One region of the Methylobacterium sp. HMF5984 genome, then DNA from elsewhere that is predicted to be linked to it. Evidence: riboswitches for the same ligand, from Rfam matches in the RefSeq annotation. Region 1 holds a riboswitch; each other region holds the start of a gene.
What was found. A riboswitch is a leader RNA that binds a small molecule or an ion and turns the genes downstream of it on or off. The one in region 1 is predicted to bind cobalamin.
Positions count from the first base shown of each region.

Region 2: linked by a shared signal. The riboswitch ahead of ACFZ8E_RS19940 (CbtB-domain containing protein) and the one ahead of ACFZ8E_RS12860 (TonB-dependent receptor) in region 1 are both predicted to bind cobalamin.
Region 3: linked by a shared signal. The riboswitch ahead of ACFZ8E_RS05545 (TonB-dependent receptor) and the one ahead of ACFZ8E_RS12860 (TonB-dependent receptor) in region 1 are both predicted to bind cobalamin.

Region 1 covers NZ_JBJFLN010000001.1:2,654,932-2,658,195, reverse strand. Annotated here, with positions in the region: gene ACFZ8E_RS12860 (TonB-dependent receptor) at 1-1,573, opposite strand, end outside; cobalamin riboswitch at 1,692-1,906, opposite strand; gene ACFZ8E_RS12855 (DUF2778 domain-containing protein) at 1,975-3,129, opposite strand.
Region 2 covers NZ_JBJFLN010000001.1:4,108,425-4,111,688, forward strand. Annotated here, with positions in the region: gene cobO (cob(I)yrinic acid a,c-diamide adenosyltransferase) at 1-419, opposite strand, end outside; gene cobU (bifunctional adenosylcobinamide kinase/adenosylcobinamide-phosphate guanylyltransferase) at 416-943, opposite strand; cobalamin riboswitch at 1,011-1,292, shown strand; gene ACFZ8E_RS19940 (CbtB-domain containing protein) at 1,329-1,505, shown strand; gene ACFZ8E_RS19945 (CbtA family protein) at 1,528-2,277, shown strand; gene ACFZ8E_RS19950 (DUF1636 domain-containing protein) at 2,270-2,638, shown strand; gene cobW (cobalamin biosynthesis protein CobW) at 2,657-3,264, shown strand, end outside.
Region 3 covers NZ_JBJFLN010000001.1:1,184,397-1,187,660, forward strand. Annotated here, with positions in the region: gene ACFZ8E_RS05545 (TonB-dependent receptor) at 1-2,098, opposite strand, end outside; cobalamin riboswitch at 2,434-2,642, opposite strand; gene ACFZ8E_RS05550 (App1 family protein) at 2,727-3,264, opposite strand, start outside.

The DNA of each region.
Region 1 (3,264 bases):
TGCCGACCTCGTAGCCGGTCGAGGGCACGAGGAAGGGCGAGCGCGCGATGTTGAAGAGGGGGCTCGCCGGGTCGACCGTCGCGGTCACGCCGCGCACGTCGTTCGAGTGGAAGCCGCCGCCGTAGTTCACGTAGAGCTCGGTGTCGAACCACGGCCCCAGCACCAGCCCGAGCTTCGGGTTGACGATGCCGTCCCGTGCCTTGCCGGAATTGGCCGCCGTGTCGGAGACCACGTCGCCGTAGTAGCCGTCGGCCCGGAAGCCGACGCTGGTGCGCAGCCAGTCGGTCCAGCGCACGCGGTTGTCGACGTAGAACGCCCCGCTCGCCTCCAGCACCCGGTCGTCGAGGACGCCCGTGCGGAACTGGCGGTTCGCGGTGTTGAACAGCCCGACGCGGATCGCGTCGGTGCGGGTCTGCACCCCGATCTCGTTCTCCATCGGATGCCCGAACAGGTCGCCTTGGAAGACGTGGCTCACCTCGCCGCCGCCGAGGATGCGCTGGTCGAGCTGGTGGAACTGGTCTCCGTTGACCGGATCGTTGAGGAAGTAGGTGAAGTCGTTGAATAGGTTGAGCTGCGAGCGGATGACGTAGGCCGAGGCCCGCGTGACGCCGGTGTCGTCGGTCATGCTCCAGCGGCCCGAGAGCGAGAACCGGCTGCTGTCGCCGCCGTCGGTCGGGTTCAGGGTGCCGAAGCGGCCGATGATCCCCTCCGACACCGCGCGCGATGCGATCTGGTTGGTCGCGGTCCAGCGGCTGGCATAGGCCATGCCGGTGACCGAGAACCCGTCGAGCGCCGTGCCCTGGCTGTAGCGCACCACGCCGTTCACCTTGCGCAGCGCATCCGGCACGTCCCACGGGCCGTCGTAGACCTGCGCCTCGCCCGCCACGAGCAGGTTGCCCTGGCCGAGGGGGGCCGAGGCGATGGTCAGCGCCCGCGCGTAGCCGAAGCTGCCGAACGCGGTCAGCGCGACGTTCTTGGCGACGGTGTCGAGGTAGTCGATCCGTACCGAGCCGGCCGAGGCGAAGTCGCCGTCGCGGACGAAGTACGGCCCCTTGTGGAACGCCACCGCGCCGACGAGCTCGGGGATCAGGAAGTTGATGTCGGCGTAGCCCTGGCCGTGCGCGTGCGTGCGCATGTTCACCGGTATCCCGTCGACCTCGATCGCGATGTCGGTGCCGTGGTCGAGGTTGAAGCCGCGCAGGAAGAACTGGTTGGCCTTGCCCTCCCCCGAATGCTGGGTGACGATCAGGCCGGGCACGGATTCGAGCACCTCGCCCGGCCGCGTGATCGGGCGGCTGTTGATCTCGGCGCCGGAAACGATGCCGGCGCTCGCCGCATCCACCGTCCGAAGCGCCCCGCCGGCGCCGATGGTGCCGCCGACGTAGCCGGCGCTCGCCGCCGCCCCGGCGGCGGGCCTGGGATCGTCGGCCGTCACGGAGATCTCGGCGAGGTTCGCCTCGGCCTCCCCGGCGGCGGGGCGCGCCAGCGCGGCCGGGCCCGAGAGGGCGGCGGCGCAGGCGAGAGCGAGCAGGGTTGGCGTTCGGAAGACGGGCGGGGACTGGGACGCGGACACGGGACCTCGGGCGACGCGGACGTGGCACGTCACCGCGAACGAGGCCGATCCACCGCTCCGTCCGTCGGACGGCCGGGGGCTTCGACACCCGCCGGAACACCCCGCCCGACGCGCTTCGCGTGTGACCACGACTGACGGCAGGTCTCCTGGCTCGCGGGTCATCGCCCGCCACCGTCTTCCCGGATGCGGCGCATCCAGTGACGTCCAGTGGTGGAAGGCTCGCCGCTTACAGTTGCGGGGGCAGCCGCGGCTTCGGGCAAGGCCCCGTCGGGCCCTCCCCTCACCGCGTTCCCTTTTGATCCTCGATGAGGAACCGTCGCGTGCAGGTTGCGTCGGGCGCCGCCGGCCCGTCAATCCGGCTTTCGGACGCCGTCGCCGGGTGTGGCCGATCGGTGACGGCGTCAGCGGCTCGCGGCGAAGCGGGCCGGGCCGTCGCCGCGGCCGGTCACCACGACGAGGCGGCGGATCTCGCCGCGCAGGAACGCCTGCAGGAAGCGGTCGTAGTTGCGGAAGGACACGCAGCCGTTCGAGGCGCCGCTCGGCCCGAGCATGTAGGTGTGGGCCAGCAGCCCGTCGCGGCCGTGGATCGCGGCGGCGCCGCCCACCGGGTTGAGGCGGATCGCCCGCACGCCGTGGAACAAAGCCTCGCGCTCGGTGAGGTCGTAGGTGCCCGGCGGGGTCGAGCCGCGCATCCGCAGGTGCACGAAGTCGGGATGGTCCATGCTGGCGCCGAGGCCGGAATGGGCTTCCAGCACCTCGCCGTTCGGCAGGCGGACGGTGCGGGCGGTGATGTCGTAGATCGCCGTGCCGGCGCCCGCGTCGGGGCCGGGGAACAGGCGGCCGCGCGACCGCTCCAGCCCGGGGCTCTCGAGGGCGGCGTAGGCCAAAGCCGGGCCCGAATCCTTCCGCGCGGCGAACAGCTCCTCGAAGAACGACGGCGTCTCGGCGGTGGGCGCCGGGACCGCCTCGGGCACCCGGCGCGGAGCGCGGCGCAGGGCGAGGCGCTGCGGCACGGGGGCGGCGATCAGGTCCGCCGGGCGGGCGACCGGCAGCGGCACGATCTGGGCCTGCCGCACGACCTCGGTGTCCCGCAGGACCTGGGTAACCCGCAGGACCTGCGTGTCCCGTAAGACCTGGTTTGCCCGCAGGGCCCGCACCTGCTCCACGACCTGGGCCTGCCGGCCGGTCTGCACCGGGGGCGCGGCTTCCGTCGAACGCGGCTCGGCGGCCGCGAGCGTCGCGACCGGCGGGGCGAAACGCGGCTCGGGCGGGGTGAGCGCGGCGCCGAGGGGCGCGCCCTGACGGTCCGCGCCGGCCTCCGGGCCCAGCATCGGCCGGGGATCGAACAGGGCGGCGAGGGCGGTCGACCCGGTGCTGCGGGCCTGGAGGCTCGCGACCTGCGGCACCGGCTCGGTCCCGCCGCCCGGCGGCACGCCCTCGAGGGTGACGAGGCAGAGCAGGGCGGCGAGCGTGTTGCGAAGGATCGGGTGGCGGCGTGCCCGCCGGCGGCGGGCGGGACGCGTGAGGCCGCAGGAGGAGCGCGGGTGATGAGGCATGCGGACTCGACTCGAAGGCGACCCGGTGCCCGCAGCCGCGCAGCGTCCGGCCCGCGCCCGCGACGGATCGGCGGGCGGCGGGCCGGCCGATGGGGTCGGCCGTGCGGGGATCGAGAGAACTGCGACTGATCCGTA
Region 2 (3,264 bases), 1.5 Mb from region 1:
TCGTAGCGCAGCGCGATGTTGAGCTCGTCGAGGATCAGGAGACGGAGGCTCGGGTCGGCCATCAGGTCGGTCGCCCGGTTCCAGGCGTTGAGGCAGGCGGCGATGTCGCGGGCCTTGTCCTGCGTCTCCCAGGTGAAGCCTTCGCCCATCGCGTGCCACGCGACCCGGTCGCCGAAGGTCCTCAGCGCATGCGCCTCGCCGGTGTCCCACGCGCCCTTAATGAACTGCACCACGCCGACCCTGTGGCCGCGCCCCAGCATGCGGAGCGCCAGGCCCAGCGCCGCCGTGGTCTTGCCCTTGCCGGGTCCGGTGTTGACGATGAGCAGGCCCTTCTCGATCGTCTTGGCCGCGACCTCGGCGTCCTGCACCGCCTTGCGCTTCTCCATCTTCTCGCGATGGCGTTCGGCGTCGTCGGTCATGGCGTTCCATGCGGTTTGATGACGAGCGGCAGCCCGGCGACCGTCAGGACGACGCGGTCGCACTCGGCCGCGAGGCTCTGGTGGAGGCGTCCGGCCGCATCGCGGAAGCGGCGGGCGAGCGCATTGTCGGGCACGATCCCGAGGCCGACCTCGTTCGACACGAGGACGAGCGGCCCGTGCGCTTCCCGGCAGGCACTGCGGAGCGCCGCCGTCTCGGCGTCGAGGTCGGCATCGGCAAGCAGCAGGTTCGTCAGCCACAAGGTCAGGCAATCAACCAGCACCGGCCCCGGCGCCTCGGCGATCGCGGCGGCCAAAGCGTTCGGCACGTCCCGAGTGATCCAGTCGCCGGAGCGCCGCGCTCGGTGGAGGGCGATGCGCGCGCGCATCTCGTCGTCCCAGGCCTGTGCCGTGGCGAGGTAGAGCCACGGGCCCGGCACCGCCTCGATCAACCTCTCGGCGTAGGCGCTCTTGCCCGAGCGCGCACCGCCGAGCACGAGGGTCGTCCGAGGCGCGGCCTGCTGCATGGCTGGAACCCATGCCCCAACCCCTGTGCGCCCGTCAAAGCCTCCGTTGTGCGGGGAGACCGGACAGGCTATGGCTGGACGCGACGGTGCCCCGGAGACGGGGTGAAAAGGGAATGCGGTGAGGGGAAACCCGATGCCGCGGCTGCCCCCGCAACTGTAAGCGGCCAGGGTCCCCACGGCGATCCGAGCTTCGTTGAACCGACCTGTCCGAGATGGGACTGCGTTGCGGATCGAAGCCCGGAACGCCGTGGGAGCCCTCAGCTCCTGCCTTCGGCCACCGATGTTTCGGGAAGGCGGCAGGCGCTGCGATCCGCGAGCCAGGAGACCTGCCGTCCCCCGCGCTTTCTCGAACGCCGCCGGCGGGGCGGCCGGAGATGTTGTCGACATGACCACCCAGACCCTCACCCAGACCGGCACCCGCGCGAACGAGGGCTTCGTCGCCATCGTCGCCGCCGCCATGCTCGGCCTCGGGCTCGTGTTCCTCGCCGGCTTCTCGCCGGCCTCGGCGCTGCACAACGCGGCGCACGACTTCCGGCACACGCAGAACTTCCCCTGCCATTGACCGCCTGAACCCAGGCGTTCCCATGCTCATCCGGCTCCTGTCGGCGGCGCTCGCCGCCGGCTTCCTCGCGGCCGTCCTTGTGACGGGGCTCGAGCTCGCGCTCACCTCGCCGCTGATCATCGCCGCCGAGCGCTACGAGACCCAGGCCGCTCCCGGCGCCGCCGCCTCGGCGGCCCCGCTGGCCGGGCGCCTGCCGATCGTGCTCGCCCATGCCGGGCACGACCACGACACCAAGGCCGAGCCGGAATGGCAGCCGGCCGCCGGCCTGCCGCGCATGCTGTTCACCGGGCTCGCGACCCTCGTCGGCGGCATCGGCTACGCCCTGCTCCTCGGCGCGGTGATGCTGGCCACCGGCCGCGAGCCGTCGCCCGAGCGCGGGCTCGCCTTCGCGGTCGCCGGCTTCCTCGCCGTGGCGCTTGCGCCGGCTCTGGGCCTGCCGCCCGAGCTGCCCGGCAGCGAGGCGGCCCCGCTGGCCGCCCGCCAGGTCTGGTGGGTGATGACGGCGTCGGCCACCGCGATGGGGATCTATCTCATCGCGATCCGCCGGGTGCCGATCACCATCCTCGGCGGAATCGTGCTCATCGTCGCTCCGCATCTGGCCGGTGCGCCGGAGGTGGCGGCGACGCCGTCCGAGCTTCCCGCCGGCCTCGCCGCGCAGTTCGCCGCGCGCTCGCTCGCCATCGCCTTCGTGTTCTGGGCGGTGATCGGCTTAGCCTTCGGGCGCGCCTGGCAGACCTTCGGCCCGAAGGCCGCGGCAGGCGCCCGTGGCTGACACGATCCTCTACGTCTGCACCACCTGCCGGATGGAGAGCGATGCGCCGGACGGCCCGCGCGCGGGCGCCCGCCTCTTCGACGCGTTGCGTGCGCTTCCCGCCCCCGACGGCGTGACGATCGAAGCGGTCGAGTGCCTGTCGGTCTGCAAGCGGCCCTGCACCGTCGCCGTGGCGGCGGAGGATCGCTGGACCTACGTCTACGGCGACCTCGACCCGGCGGATTCCGCACGCATCATTCTCGACGGCGTCGGCCTCTACGCCGGCACGCCCGACGGGATCGTGCCGTGGAAGCAGAGGCCGCAGGAATTCCGCAAGGGCGTCGTCGCCCGCATCCCTCCGTTTCCGCCGCGCGCGGCCTGAGCCATCGGCGAGATCCCCATGAGCATCGTCCAGAAGATCCCCTGCACCATCGTCACCGGCTTCCTCGGGGCGGGCAAGACGACGCTGGTGCGCCACGTGGTCGAGAATGCCGGCGGGCGCCGGCTCGCGATACTCGTCAACGAGTTCGGCGACATCGGCTTCGACAAGTCGTTCCTCGCCGCCTGCGGCATCGAGGGCTGCACCGAGGATTCGATCGTCGAGCTTCCCAACGGCTGCATCTGCTGCACCGTCGCGGACGACTTCATGCCGGCGATGACGGCTCTTCTCGATCGCCCGAACCCGCCCGAGCACATCCTGATCGAGACGTCCGGCCTCGCCCTGCCCAAGCCCCTGGTCCAGGCGTTCCAGTGGCCGGCGATCCGCTCGCGGGTGACCGTCGACGGCGTCGTCGCGGTCGTGGACGGGCCGGCGGTCGCGTGGGGCGCCTTCGCCGAGGACCCCGAGGCTCTGGCCAACCAGCGCGCCGCCGATACGGCGGTGGACCACGACAACCCGCTCGAGGAGGTGTTCGAGGACCAGCTCCTCTGCGCCGACCTCGTCGTGCTCAACAAGGCGGATCTTCTCGACGCCGCCGGCCTCGCGCAGGTGCGGGCCGAGGTGGAGCG
Region 3 (3,264 bases), 1.5 Mb from region 1:
CCGCGTTTCCGCTGATCGCGTAGACCTTGTCGAACAGGTTGAAGACGCGGAAGGACAGGCGCGAGGCCGGCGTGACCTGATGGTCGAGGCCGAGGTTGACCAGCCCGTAGGCCGGGCGTCGCGCGGTGTTGCCGAAATCGCTGAACACCTCGCCGACGTACTGGAACCCGACCCGTGCTTCCCAGGTCGGCGCGAAGGCGTAATTGAGCCAGAGGTTGGCGACCCGCTCGGGCACGTCGATCGGCCGGTTGCCGGCGTACGAAATCGTCGCGCCGTTCACGGCCTGGTCGAAGGAATCGTACTGCGCGTGCAGCAGGGCGAGGTTCGCGTCGACCCGCCAGAGCGGCGTGACCTGCAGCGAGAGCGCCGCCTCGACCCCGTAGGAGGATTGCCGGCCGACCTGCGTCGAGACGTTCGGCTGGCCCGGCACCGCCGAGATCAGGTTGTCCTTGACGATGCGGTAGCCGGCGAGCGTCCACTCGCCTCGGCCGTCCCAGAACACGCCCTTGGCGCCGAGCTCGACCTGCTCGCCGGTGGAGAGCTTGAAGCCGGCCAGCGATTGCGACAGCGTGATCAGGCTGTTCACCGGGTCCGTGGCGGTGGCGACCTGCGCATAGAGCGCGGTGTCCGGCGTCGGGTTGAACACCAGCCCGAAGCGGTAGCCGAGGCCCTGGAAGGACTTCTCGAACTGCGCGTTGCTCATCAGGTTCTCGCGCTGCAGGGTCGAGGCGTCGAACCGGACGCCGGACAGGAACGAGAGCTGGTCGGTGAGGATCAGCCGGTCCTCGGCGAAGACCGAGGCCTGGTCGGTGCTCGTCGCGTAGGCCGGGCTGGCGCGGCCGTTCAGCGGGAACGAGCCCGGGTCGTAATCCGTCAGCGGGACGCTGGTGACGAGGCCCGATCCGACGGTCGAGAAGTTGTTGATGTGCCGGAAGTCGATGTGGTTCACGTCGAAGCCGGCCAGGAACTCGTTGCGGAAGCCGAACAGCGTGCCCTTGAACGCGGCGTCGAACCGGTTCCCCAGCTGTTCCTGCTGGTGGTAGATTTCGGTGTAGTCGCTCCGGTCTACCAATCGCGTCGATCGGTTGAAGCTGTAGGTCTCGACGTCGAGCCAGTGGCGCCTGCTCTGCAGCCGGTAGGCGGTGTTGCGCACCGTGATGTCGGCGGTGGGCGTCCATTCCGTCTTGAGCTGGGTCCAGTTGTCCGCCCAGGTGATCTTGGCGTCGCGGACGTTGTAGTTCTTGAACCGGATGAAATCCGGGATGCGCCCGTGGACCAGCGGCGTGCCCCAGTAGCGCGCCGGCTCCTGATAGCCGAGGTCGTGGCTCAGGGTGAAGGCGAGGTCGGGCGTGGCCTGGAGCAGGATCGCGCCCGAGACCGCGAGGTTGCGGAAGTCGCCGTCCGGGCTGATCCAGCCGCCGGCGCGGTTGCCGCTGACGTTGAGGCGATAGGCCACCGCGTCGCCGATCGGGCCGCCGGAATCGAGGGCGAGCCGCGCGATGCCGTCCGATCCGACGCCGGCCCGCACCAGGTTGATGGACGTGAAGGTCGGCTTCTTCGTCACCACGTTGATGACGCCGCCGATCGCCCCGTCGCCGTAGAGCACGGAGGCCGGCCCGCGCAGCACCTCGATGCGCTCGACGTTCCAGGTGTCGAACGGGAAGGTCACCGTGTTGGCGCCGACGAACAGCCGCGTGCCGTCGTAGAGCTGCTGGATCGAGTTCGGCCCCGAGAACCCGCGGCTGGTGAAGGCGCCGTTGCCGTTGCCCGGCGAGGCGATGGTGGTGATGCCGGTGGCGTTCTGCGTCACGGCGTCCGCGATCGTGTCCTGGCCGCGCAGCCGCGCGGTCTCGCCGGAGATGACGTCGACGCTGCCGGGGGTCTCCAGCGGCGTGAGGCCGAGGCGGCTCGCGCCGCGGTCGGGCGTGCGCAGGTTGAGGCCGACCGGCGCGGCGCGGCTCAAGCCGACGCCGTCGCCCGCGACCGTGAGGGTGTCGAGCACGACGCTCGCCGATTCGCCGGCGACCGGCTGGGCGCCGGCATCTCGCGGCGGAGCGAGGATGACGAGCGCCGTGCCGGCGAGGAGCGGGCAGCGCATCGCGCGCCCGAGGGAACGAGCGGTTTGCAGAAGAACGAGCATGGATCGGATTCGGCTCTATCGGCGCGACGCGACGGCCTGCCCGACCCTCCATCTACATCGAATGTAACAATGTTACAATTAGGCGATCGGCCGAACGCGGCTCGGCCGCCGGCGCACGGATGCCGGGCGGCTTCCTGTGCGTCGTTCGGCGCGGGTCTCGCGGTGGGCAAGGGCATGGGAGGGACGTGCGGACGCGTGTGGTGGCACGTCACCGCGAACGAGGCCGCCCCGCATGCGCCGCGCGGGCCCATGCGTCTCGACACCCGTCGAGGCACCCCGCCCGACGCGTTTCGCGTGTGACCACGACTGACGGCAGGTCTCCTGGCTCGCGGGTCGCTGCCCCTCATCGTCTTCCCAGGCGCCGTGACCCAGTGACGTGTTGATGGAGGCTCGCCGCTTACAGTTGCGGGGGCAGCCGCGGCATTGGAAAGGCTCCTCGGAGCCTCGTCCTCACCGCGTTCCCTTTTGATCCCCGAGGGGAACCGTCCCCGCCAAGTGGCTTCCGCGGTCCCGAAGAGTCAACGGCCGGAATCACGCTCCTGTGAAGTGTGACCCGGCGGCGACAGCGACGGCGCGCACGGTGACGCTAGGTCGAGATATGCGATCCGTCCTGCGCCGACGCCTCGACGACGACGCTCGGCGGCAAGGTTCCTCCGGCGCCGCCGAGGACGGAGCCGAGGTCGCCCGGCAGGGCGGTCTCCGCGGTCAGCTCCGCCGGCTCGCCGCCGGCCGCGTGCTCGTCCGCCACCAGGGCGACCGCGCCCGGTGCGATCAGGCCGAGGCTCGCCGCGTGCCGGGCGATGGCGGTGCTGTCGGCGGCGATGACGAGGTGGCTGCCGGCGGCCGCGACGACCTGCGCCAGCGCCTCGATCTCGCGAATGCGGTCGGCGTCGCGCGACACGTTGCGGATGTAGACCGCCTTCACCCGGCCCGGATGGTCGGCGACGATCCGGCCGTAGACCTCCGGATCGTGCTGCCCGCTGTCGCCGATCAGCACGAACGGCAGGTCGCGATACAGCGACAGCATGTGGACGATCAGGGCGCGCTTGTGATCCTCCGCCCGGCGGGGGAGGGGGTGCTTCCACGACAGGCCCCATTCGCGCAGGAACAGGATCGGGCCCACC